Regions from separate parts of the Actinoplanes awajinensis subsp. mycoplanecinus genome, predicted to be linked through region 4. Evidence: riboswitches for the same ligand, from Rfam matches in the RefSeq annotation. Region 4 holds a riboswitch; each other region holds the start of a gene.
The links. Region 4 has a riboswitch for cyclic di-AMP ahead of ADL15_RS20240 (coiled-coil domain-containing protein). Riboswitches for the same ligand answer to the same signal wherever they lie in the genome.

Region 1 (2,191 bases), on a different contig from region 4:
CCTGGCTGTATGAGGAGGATGCCGTGATGGCCTACCCGCCAGGCAGCCAGACCGTCGGCCGCGCGGCGATCCAGAAGTTCTGGGCCGAGGTGCTGCCGAGGATGCCGCGGTTCGAGCCGGAGCCGCCGCTGCCCACGCTGATCAGCGGCGACCTGGCCCTCACCTCGACCCCGCCGAAAGACGGCGCCGGGGCGCGGGCGCAGGTGGTGCGCCGGCAGCCCGACGGTTCCTGGCTGCGTGTGCTCGACCAGCCGGAGTTCACCCGGCCGCCCAGCTGACCCGATCGAGAGCTGACCGGGCGCGGGGTCCCTTGCCGAGGGACCCCGCAACCGCTGGTCAGAACGCCAGGCGCTGTCCCACGCGGAGGTGGTTCGGGCTGCTCAGCCGGCCGGCGTTGGCGCGGTAGAGCGCCTTCCACCCACCCCGGACGTGATAGCGGGCGGCGAGGCTGGAGAGCGTGTCGCCGCGCTTCACCACGTAGGTGCGCCCCGCCGTCAGCGGCTTGGTGTAGGCCGCTAGGCGGAAGGGGCTCACCGAGGTGGTCCGTACCGTGGCGGTCTTCCGGGACTGGGTGAGGCCGCGGCGGCCACACGTCGGCCACGCGCCGATGCCCTGGTTGCGCAGCACCCGCTCGGCGACCGTGATCTGCTCGGTCTTGGAGGCGAGATTGGCCGTGGAGCCGTAGGAGCCGCCGCCGTGCGAGCGCCACGTGCCGCGGCTGAACTGCAAACCGCCGTAATAGCCGTTCCCGGTGTTGATTCTCCAGTTCCCGCCGGATTCGCACTTGGCGACGGCGTCCCAGTTGACGTTCGGCGCGGCGCTGGCTGGTGCGGCTTCCACGGCCAGCAGGCCGATGGCGCCGGCCAGGCCGGCCACCGTGATGCCGAGCGCACGTTTCAGCCGGGTGCGTGTGTGCCCGGGCTGCGTGGACGTGACCTGCGCGGCCCGAAAATGGGCGCGCGGTGCCGGGGCTCGCCGGGAGAGGACACGACGAACCCGCTTGTTCAGGTGAAGCATGAAGTTTTCCCTCCACGCCTGCGAGGTGAGCTGTCGGGTTCGGGCCGAGGAGCCCGGCCGCTAGGTGCGGCTTCACCCCGAGGCACGCTCCGAGGAGCGCGCCGGAGAACTTGTGGGTCCCCCGCTCCATGCCTGTGTGTTGTTGACCGTGACCAGCAGGCAGGACTCGGCGTTCCGGCCACGGTGTCCGCTAGTGCGGACTGCCGACGGTAGCCACCGCATCACGGACCTGACCACGTCCGATAGCGGGGCTGGTGACTTTGTTCTCACAAATTAGCCGCTTTGATCTGCCTTTGGTCCGACAACCACCCGTTTTCTTGAGTGGAGGGGAGACTTTCCACCACCGTGGTCGGCCGTACGGGGGAAACCCGTTGTCAGTCTGCATAGCCCGGTCGGGAGTGGGTAAACAGCGGCTTTTTTCGGGTCACCGCTGCTTGTTCGGTTCTTTTGTGGCGTCCGGATGTCCCGCCGCTGCGGTCCGGGGTGCACAATCTCGGACCATGAGCGATCGTTCACGTGACTTCGAGGTGATCGTCTACGGTGCCACCGGCTTCGTCGGGGCCCTCGTGGCAAAGCATCTCGCCGGATTCGCACCGGCCGGCACCCGTATCGCACTGGCCGGCCGCTCACCGGAGAAACTGGAGGCGCTCCGCTCTCGGCTGAACGTCGACTGGCCGGTTCTGATCGCGGACGCCACCGATCCCGACGCGGTGGCCACCCTGGCCGGACGCGCGCAGGTCATCATCACCACCGTCGGTCCCTACGCGAAGTACGGCCGTCCCCTCGCGCACGCCTGCGCCGTGTCCGGCACCGACTATGTCGATCTGACCGGTGAGGTGCTGTTCGCCCGGGACAGCATCGACGAGAACCATGAGCTCGCCCGCAGTACCGGTGCGCGGATCGTGCACTCCTGCGGCTTCGACTCCATTCCGTCCGACATCGGGGTGCACGTCCTGCATCAACTGATCGAGCAGGACGGCGCGGGGGAGCTCACCGACACCACGCTCGTGGTGACCAGCCTGAGCGGCGGGGTGAGCGGCGGCACCATCGACTCGATGCGCAACCAGGTCGACGTGATGAAGAAGGACCCCTCGCTGCGCCGGGTGGCCGGCAGTCCGTATTCGCTCAGCCCGGACCGGGCCGCCGAGCCGAAGGTGGGCCGGCAGAGCGACAT
Region 2 (2,191 bases), on a different contig from region 4:
CGGCTGGTCCTCACTGCCCTTTCCAGACCCCGATAGCGGCCACCAGGACCAGCCGACTGCCCTTGGCGAGCGCCCACGGTGAGTATCGCGGCCCAGATGACGACTGCCACCGCTCGTCGACCGAACCCAGTGAGTACCCACGACCGCAGCGCCGGGGAGCGCAGCCCGCGCGATGTTCCCGTCTCGGCGCGGCACCGGCGCGCCTCGCGGCCCCGGCTGGTGCTCACGGTCGGCTCGGCGCTCGTGAGACAGCCGTGAGCACCAGCCGGGCCGCGGGCAGGCGGGCAGGCGGGGCGGGGGACGGGAACGCCAGTGGGGCGCGGCCCGGAATCGGGTCGCGCCCCACTGGCGGTGTTTCCTTACTTACTAGGTGCTGTCGGGCAGCGGAGCACCCTCGGCACCGCCGAACGACCTAGCACCCTCGGCGCCGAGGGCTTTCCGGACACCCGCAGCACCGCGGGCGACCGAGCGCCGAGTCCACTGACCGTTCCCCGTGCCGGGGCACGGTCAGGCGACCAGCCGGCGCACGACGTAGTTGCTGCCGTAGATCTTGTGCTTGCCGACGCGGGCGCCGGTGTGCGGCGAGTCGTACATGTAGCCGCCGCCGGCGTAGATGCCGGCGTGGTAGCCGTACGAGCCCGACCGGAAGACGATCAGGTCGCCGACCTTCTTGTTGGACTTGCTGACCGACTTGCCGTAGTGCTGCTGCGAGTTGGCCTTGTGCGGCAGCTTCTTGCCGGCGGCCTTCTTGTAGACGTACAGCGTGTAGCCGGAGCAGTCGAACCGCTTGGGTCCGGCGGCCGCGAACTTGTACAGCGCGCCCTTGTGCTTCTTCGCCTCGGCGAGGATCTTAGCGCCACTGGCCTTGACCGTGACCTTGACGCCCTTGGTGGCCGCCTGGCTGTAGCCGGTCCCGGTGAAGAGCGTCCGGACGTACGCGGACGTCTTCGGCGCGGCCTTGAGAGTGACCGTCCCGTTGGCGTTGCGGACGGTCTCGGTGTCCCAGGTCACCCACTTGCCGTTGCGAAGTCCCTGCAAGCGGACGGTGCCCTTGGCGACCTTCCCGGTGTTCGGGTTGATGACCTTGGCGGTGACCTTGAGACTGGAGCCCCAGGGGAGCTTCCGGGTGCTGAGCTTGTTGCTCAGCCTGGGCTTCACCTTCACCGCCGCGGCGGTGGTGGTCGTGGTCACCGTGGTGGCGGCGACCGGCGTCGTGGTGGTGGCCGCCGAAGCGGGTGACGTGGCCACGAGCTGACCTGCACAGAGGCAGAGGCCCAGGGACAGTGCGACGGTACCGGCGCCGGACATGCGGCGGTTACGGCTCGAACTGTGTTGGTGCACGGTAAGGAGATCCCTCCGGCACGCCTGCGAGGTTAGCTGTCGGGTTCGGGCGGGAAGGTTGCCCGGCCGCTTTCGCGGCTTCACCCCAAGGCCCCCACCGATGGCGCCGCCGGTGTCGCGCGGCTCGGTACGGACCGGGTTTCTGGTTCCCCCGTCCCTGCCCCCGATTGCCTCGTCTGGTCGATCTGGTGTTGCGGCGTCGCACCCTCGGGATCGGGGCAGGGCTCGGCGTGAACCGTCCGGTGCGGCCGGCGAGCGGATGCCGCCGGCTGATCCTTGGTACCCGAACGAACCCATGATCGTCAGGTGCGATTCAGTTACACAAAGTGATTGGCACATCAGGCCCTGTCCAGTTTGTTACCTCCGCGAGACAAATGTCATCGCGCAGAGTGTTCAACCAAACACACTGCGTCGAGGAAAGCCGGTGAACCAGAACACATAAAAACTCAGGTGGTAACCCGTTCGTGACACCACCACGCCGGTCAGCGGCGCAAACGCAATAAGCCGTACGGGCGAAAGGGGTTCCGGGCCTTCCGGCAACTCGACGTCACCCTTGGTTCCGGTACCCTCGCTGCGTGACGGACGGGAAGATGCCCCTGCGGGCCATAGTCGCGACCACCGCGTCGAAGACGGCGGCCGCTCTCTCCAGGGCCGCGGGACGCGGCGACGGGTCGGTGATCGGCGGCTGGATCGGCCTCAAGATCGATCCGGACCTGCTGACCCACCTCGCCTCAGGGCGTGCCGTCGCCCTGGTGTCCGGCACCAACGGCAAAACCACCACCACCCGGCTCACCGCGGCCGCGGTCGGCGTGCTCGGCCGGGTGGCCACCAACTCGTTCGGCGCCAACAT
Region 3 (2,191 bases), on a different contig from region 4:
CGATCGACACGTGGGCGGGGCGGCCGGCCGCGTCGGTGGTGAACTCGACCACCGCGTCCGGTTCCGCCGACTCGACCTGCTCGACGATGTACTTCAGGGTCGGGAACGACGCGAGCGGCACCTGCACGGTCGACTCCGGGTCGGCGGGTTCCGCCGAGACCACGACGTCGCGGTCACGGACCACGATGCGGAAAGTACCGATCACGGCGCGTTCGCCACAGCTCGCCGTGACGACGTACGAGTAATGGTCGGGCAGAGTGCCGGCGACCGCGCGGACGGTCGTACCGGAGGGGGTGCTCGAACACCCGGAAAGGGTGAGGGCGGCGGTGACGGTGAGCAGCGCGGCCCGGCGCGGCCGGAGATCGGTCATGTGGTGTTCGACGCACGGTGACCGGCGCCGGTTCCGCGCCTTCTGCCGGAGCTGCGGCATAACGACAGGAGGGACGGAACCTCGGGTGTCGGAAATGCCTGTCATTCCAGGTCACGAACAAGATCAAATCGGTCCAATACCGTGAAGAACGTCACTATTAGGTACGTAAAACTTGGTCGATGCCCGTCCGGTGTGGTTACCGTCGGTCGTCCCGCGATGGCGGGCACTGTGGACGGACCGCCGAGTCCTGCCGCCGATCCACAGACACGAAGAGATGGCAGGAGCGGGGGAACCACGTTTTCCGGCGCGCACCGCGCACGGTTCGGGAGTCGGCCGGCTTCCGAAACGGGTGACAGGGGGCGCGTCTTGGGGTGAAGCCGCATAGGACGGCCGGGCCACTCTGCCCGAACCCGACAGCTCACCTCGTAGGCGTGGAGGAATTTCCATGTCTCGGATCGGTAGACGAACGCGCCTTGCTGCCCTCAGCCTGGTGACCGCCGGCGTGACCGGAGCGGGCCTCTTGCTCGCACCGGCAGCTCCGGCCCTGGCCGCCAGCGTCAACTGGGACGTGGTCGCCAAGTGCGAGTCCGGCGGCAGGTGGCACATCAACACCGGGAACGGGTACTACGGCGGTCTGCAGTTCGACCGCGGCACGTGGAAGGCGAACGGCGGGGCCAGGTACGCCTCGACCGCCGACAAGGCCACCAAGGCCGAACAGATCAAGATCGCCAACAAGCTGTACGCGAAGCGCGGCCTGAGCCCGTGGCCGGTGTGCGGCAAGAAGGCCGGCGTCTACAAGAAGGCGACCGCCAAGCCCGCGAAGAAGGCCAAGGCGAGCGGCAAGACCTACGTGATCAAGTCTGGTGACACGCTCGCCAAGATCGCCAAGCGCTATCACGTCAAGGGAGGCTGGCGGGCGCTCTACGCGCTCAACAAGGACCGGCTGAGCAGCCCGAGCCGGATCTTCCCCGGTCAGCGCATCCGGCTCTGACCTCCGCTCACGCCAGCCAGCCCCGCAGGGTCTGCACGGTGTGCGGATCGAGCGGGAAGGTGACCCGGTCGTAGCGGTCCCAGCGCTCGAGGGACCAGTAGTTGCGCTCCTGACGCACGGTCACCTGGACGTTCGTGGCGGCGCCGTGCCACACGGCGCCGCTCGCGGACACCCCGTAGCGGCCGCGCTGGAACATGCCGACCTTGGTGAGAGCGGCACAGGCCGGGCAGCGGCCGTCCGGGGTGGCCACGCAGTCGCCGCAGACCGTGCCCTGGCACAGGCGGCACGGGCGGACCGCCTCGGAGCAGAGCCGGCAGGTCGGGTTCAGGCAGTGCGTGCACCAGTCGAGGGCGCCGGTGAGGTGGTGGTTGCGGCAGGCGTGCAGCGCGCTGAGCGGCGCGCCGGTGGTCTCGTCGGTGACGTACCCCTGGGTCTTGCCCGGCGCCACGTCGTAGACCAGCGGCAGCTCGAAGCCGTCCGGCAGCCGCCAGGTCTCGGCGATCCGCAGCCCGACCGCGATCCGGACCGCGTCGGCGGGTTTGCGGCGCAGCCGGCGCACCAGCTCCGCGGTCAGCTCCTCGGGCAGGTCGAGCGGCGCGGCCGGTGACTGCGCCGCGAGGGTGGTGACCGAGCCGCGGATCATCGCGGGCGGGATCTCCTCGCCCGGCGGGTGCTCGACGACACGCGGGACGACGAGCTGCTGGATCCGTTCGGCGCCCTGGACCTGGACGCCGACGAAGTCGTCCCGGCGGGTCAGCGCGGTGACCTCGGCGAGCCGGCCGGGCGCCAGCAGGGTGGCGCCGACCAGGCCGCGGTTCATGTCGTCGGGT
Region 4 (2,191 bases):
CTGCGGCTGCGGGTCAACGTCACCGCCGACGAGGTCACCTACTCGCTGCGCAACGGTGGCGGCTCGGCCCGGCTCACGCTGATGCACCACGGCAAGGAGATCGAGGTGACCCAGGTCCGTCCGGTGACCATGGCGATCCCGACGGCGGTCCCGGCCGGTCCGGCGCCGACCCAGCCGGCCGGTCGCGCTCCGGTGCGGCGCGCCACGACGCACTGATTTTTTAGCGTACGAAACAGAGAACGGCCCCCGACCCGGAAAGGGTGGGGGGCCGTTCTCGTTGCCCGCGTGGCTACAGCAGGGACACGTGCACGTGGTCGGTGTGATCACTCGGCCCGTGGTAGGCGTGCCAGTTGCCGGTCGCCGGGAACCAGATCTGCTTGTACCAGATCACGTAGTAGATGCCGAGCCGGTCGGCGTTGCGCACCAGGAACGCGGTGAGGTCGTTGCCGTACCGCATCATCTTGTCGTTGTGCGCCGCCGAGAACCCGGTCTTCTGCAGTGACCAGTCGCAGGCCCGGCCCTTGGGATGCTCGAACGGGCCGCCGTCGCGGTGGCAGCCGACGAACAGATTGAAGCCGGCCTTCTTCGTCTCTTTGAGGAGATGCAGAGTCCGCTTGGTGATGCACCCGTTGGTCGTCGGGTCGATCTGGTTGCAGGACTCCGCGGAGAAACCGCCGCTGGAGTTGCGCGGTGCCGGCGAGGCGATCGGGGATTTCGCGTCGACGAAACCCTCGGTGATGGTCTTGTTGATGCCGGTGCCGCCGCCGAGCAGCTCGAGCTGCCCCTCGGCCGAGTCGTGCAGTTTCGTCTGCACCGAGAGCTGCTGCTCTTCGGTCTTGACCTCGGCGTCCAGGCGGGTCTTGTCCGACGTGATCTGCTCGAGCAGGGAGTTCAGCTCGTGCAGCTTCGCGTCGTGCAGCTTGTTGATCTCCTCCAGGGTGACCGCCTTGTCCAGGAAGTCGGACGAGGAGTCGGCGCGGAGCAGGAAGCTCAGTGAGCTCAGATTGCCGATCTGGTACTGCTGGCGGGCGATCTGGTTGACCTCCGGGGTCAGCGCGTCGCGGCGCGCCTCGGCGGTCTTGATCTGGGCGGCCAGCGCCTTCTGATTCTTCTTCGAGGCCGCGACCGCGGCCTTGGCGTTCACGAACCGCCGGTTGGTGGTCTCGATCTGATCGGAGAGGTCGTCGCTCGCCTGGCCTTCGTCGGGGGTCGACGAACTGCCGCCGGGAGCGGCGTGTGCCGGCATGACCGGTGCGACGAACATCGCGGTGGCCACGAGCGGCGCCAGGGCAAGCATCAGCCACCGGCGGGGACGTGCGGTCATCAACAATCCTTCCTAGTCACCGCCGACCGAGTTAGCTGACGGGTTCGGGACGGAAGCTATCCCTACCGCATAGAGCGGATTCACCCCAACTACCTGGTTCCCCGGTTCGTCTGACGACGATTGGGCGGCGGCCTGCCGGCAACTCGGGGGCGGTGCCGTCCTGGCAGGACCGGCGGCCAGTTTACCTGAGATATCGCGTGGTATCAGGATCGGGAAAAGCAATAAAAGGGTTACCAATCAACGACTTTCTGTAATCGCATCACGACAGGTGACCACGCCGTCGCATTCGGTACCGGAACTGTTGAATCGTCGATCGAGTGGGTATGGTCGGTCCCGGTTCCCGCGTGGGGACCGCCGCCTAATCGCACACGCAGCGAGCCGGGGATCCACGTTTCTTCCGGGGTGAATCCGCACAATTGCGGTAGGGATTTCCTTCGTCCCGAACCCGTCAGCTAACCCGACCGGCGGCCGACGGAAGGAAATAGCCAGTGCAGCATGTGACTGCGCGGCGACGATGGGTGGCCGTGTTCGCGCTGCTGGTCGCCGCTTGCGGGATCACCGGCGCCGCCTCGCCGGCGGCCGCGGCCCCCCGCCCGCTCGCCGCGCCCGGTGAGTCCGGTGACGACGGGGAGGGTGGCTCGAAGTCCCTGCTCGACAAACTCGAAGACGCCTCCAAGGGTTACGTCACGGCGAAGGCCAAGCTGAAGGCGTCCAAGGCGCAGCAGACCAAACTCTCCGCCGATCTGAAGAAGCTGGACGCGGCCCTCGGCCCGCAGCAGGCCGCGCTGAACCAGTACGCCCAGCAGGCGTACTCGATGGGCCGCCTGGGCCCGCTGAGCGCGCTGCTCACCGCGGACTCGTCGGCCG

Region 1: linked by a shared signal. The riboswitch ahead of ADL15_RS21840 (LysM peptidoglycan-binding domain-containing protein) and the one ahead of ADL15_RS20240 (coiled-coil domain-containing protein) in region 4 are both predicted to bind cyclic di-AMP.
Region 2: linked by a shared signal. The riboswitch ahead of ADL15_RS42255 (C40 family peptidase) and the one ahead of ADL15_RS20240 (coiled-coil domain-containing protein) in region 4 are both predicted to bind cyclic di-AMP.
Region 3: linked by a shared signal. The riboswitch ahead of ADL15_RS29220 (LysM peptidoglycan-binding domain-containing protein) and the one ahead of ADL15_RS20240 (coiled-coil domain-containing protein) in region 4 are both predicted to bind cyclic di-AMP.

The regions. Positions count from the first base shown of each region.
Region 1 covers NZ_LLZH01000211.1:42,287-44,477, reverse strand. Annotated here, with positions in the region: gene ADL15_RS21845 (YybH family protein) at 1-278, shown strand, start outside; gene ADL15_RS21840 (LysM peptidoglycan-binding domain-containing protein) at 337-1,017, opposite strand; cyclic di-AMP (ydaO/yuaA leader) riboswitch at 1,019-1,198, opposite strand; gene ADL15_RS21835 (saccharopine dehydrogenase family protein) at 1,518-2,191, shown strand, end outside.
Region 2 covers NZ_LLZH01000318.1:167,449-169,639, forward strand. Annotated here, with positions in the region: gene ADL15_RS42255 (C40 family peptidase) at 508-1,248, opposite strand; cyclic di-AMP (ydaO/yuaA leader) riboswitch at 1,348-1,476, opposite strand; gene ADL15_RS42260 (Mur ligase family protein) at 1,932-2,191, shown strand, end outside.
Region 3 covers NZ_LLZH01000281.1:142,994-145,184, reverse strand. Annotated here, with positions in the region: gene ADL15_RS29225 (DUF6174 domain-containing protein) at 1-370, opposite strand, end outside; cyclic di-AMP (ydaO/yuaA leader) riboswitch at 612-817, shown strand; gene ADL15_RS29220 (LysM peptidoglycan-binding domain-containing protein) at 861-1,361, shown strand; gene ADL15_RS29215 (hypothetical protein) at 1,369-2,191, opposite strand, start outside.
Region 4 covers NZ_LLZH01000178.1:79,986-82,176, forward strand. Annotated here, with positions in the region: gene ADL15_RS20235 (glycoside hydrolase family 65 protein) at 1-216, shown strand, start outside; gene ADL15_RS20240 (coiled-coil domain-containing protein) at 290-1,324, opposite strand; cyclic di-AMP (ydaO/yuaA leader) riboswitch at 1,330-1,461, opposite strand; cyclic di-AMP (ydaO/yuaA leader) riboswitch at 1,670-1,807, shown strand; gene ADL15_RS20245 (coiled-coil domain-containing protein) at 1,813-2,191, shown strand, end outside.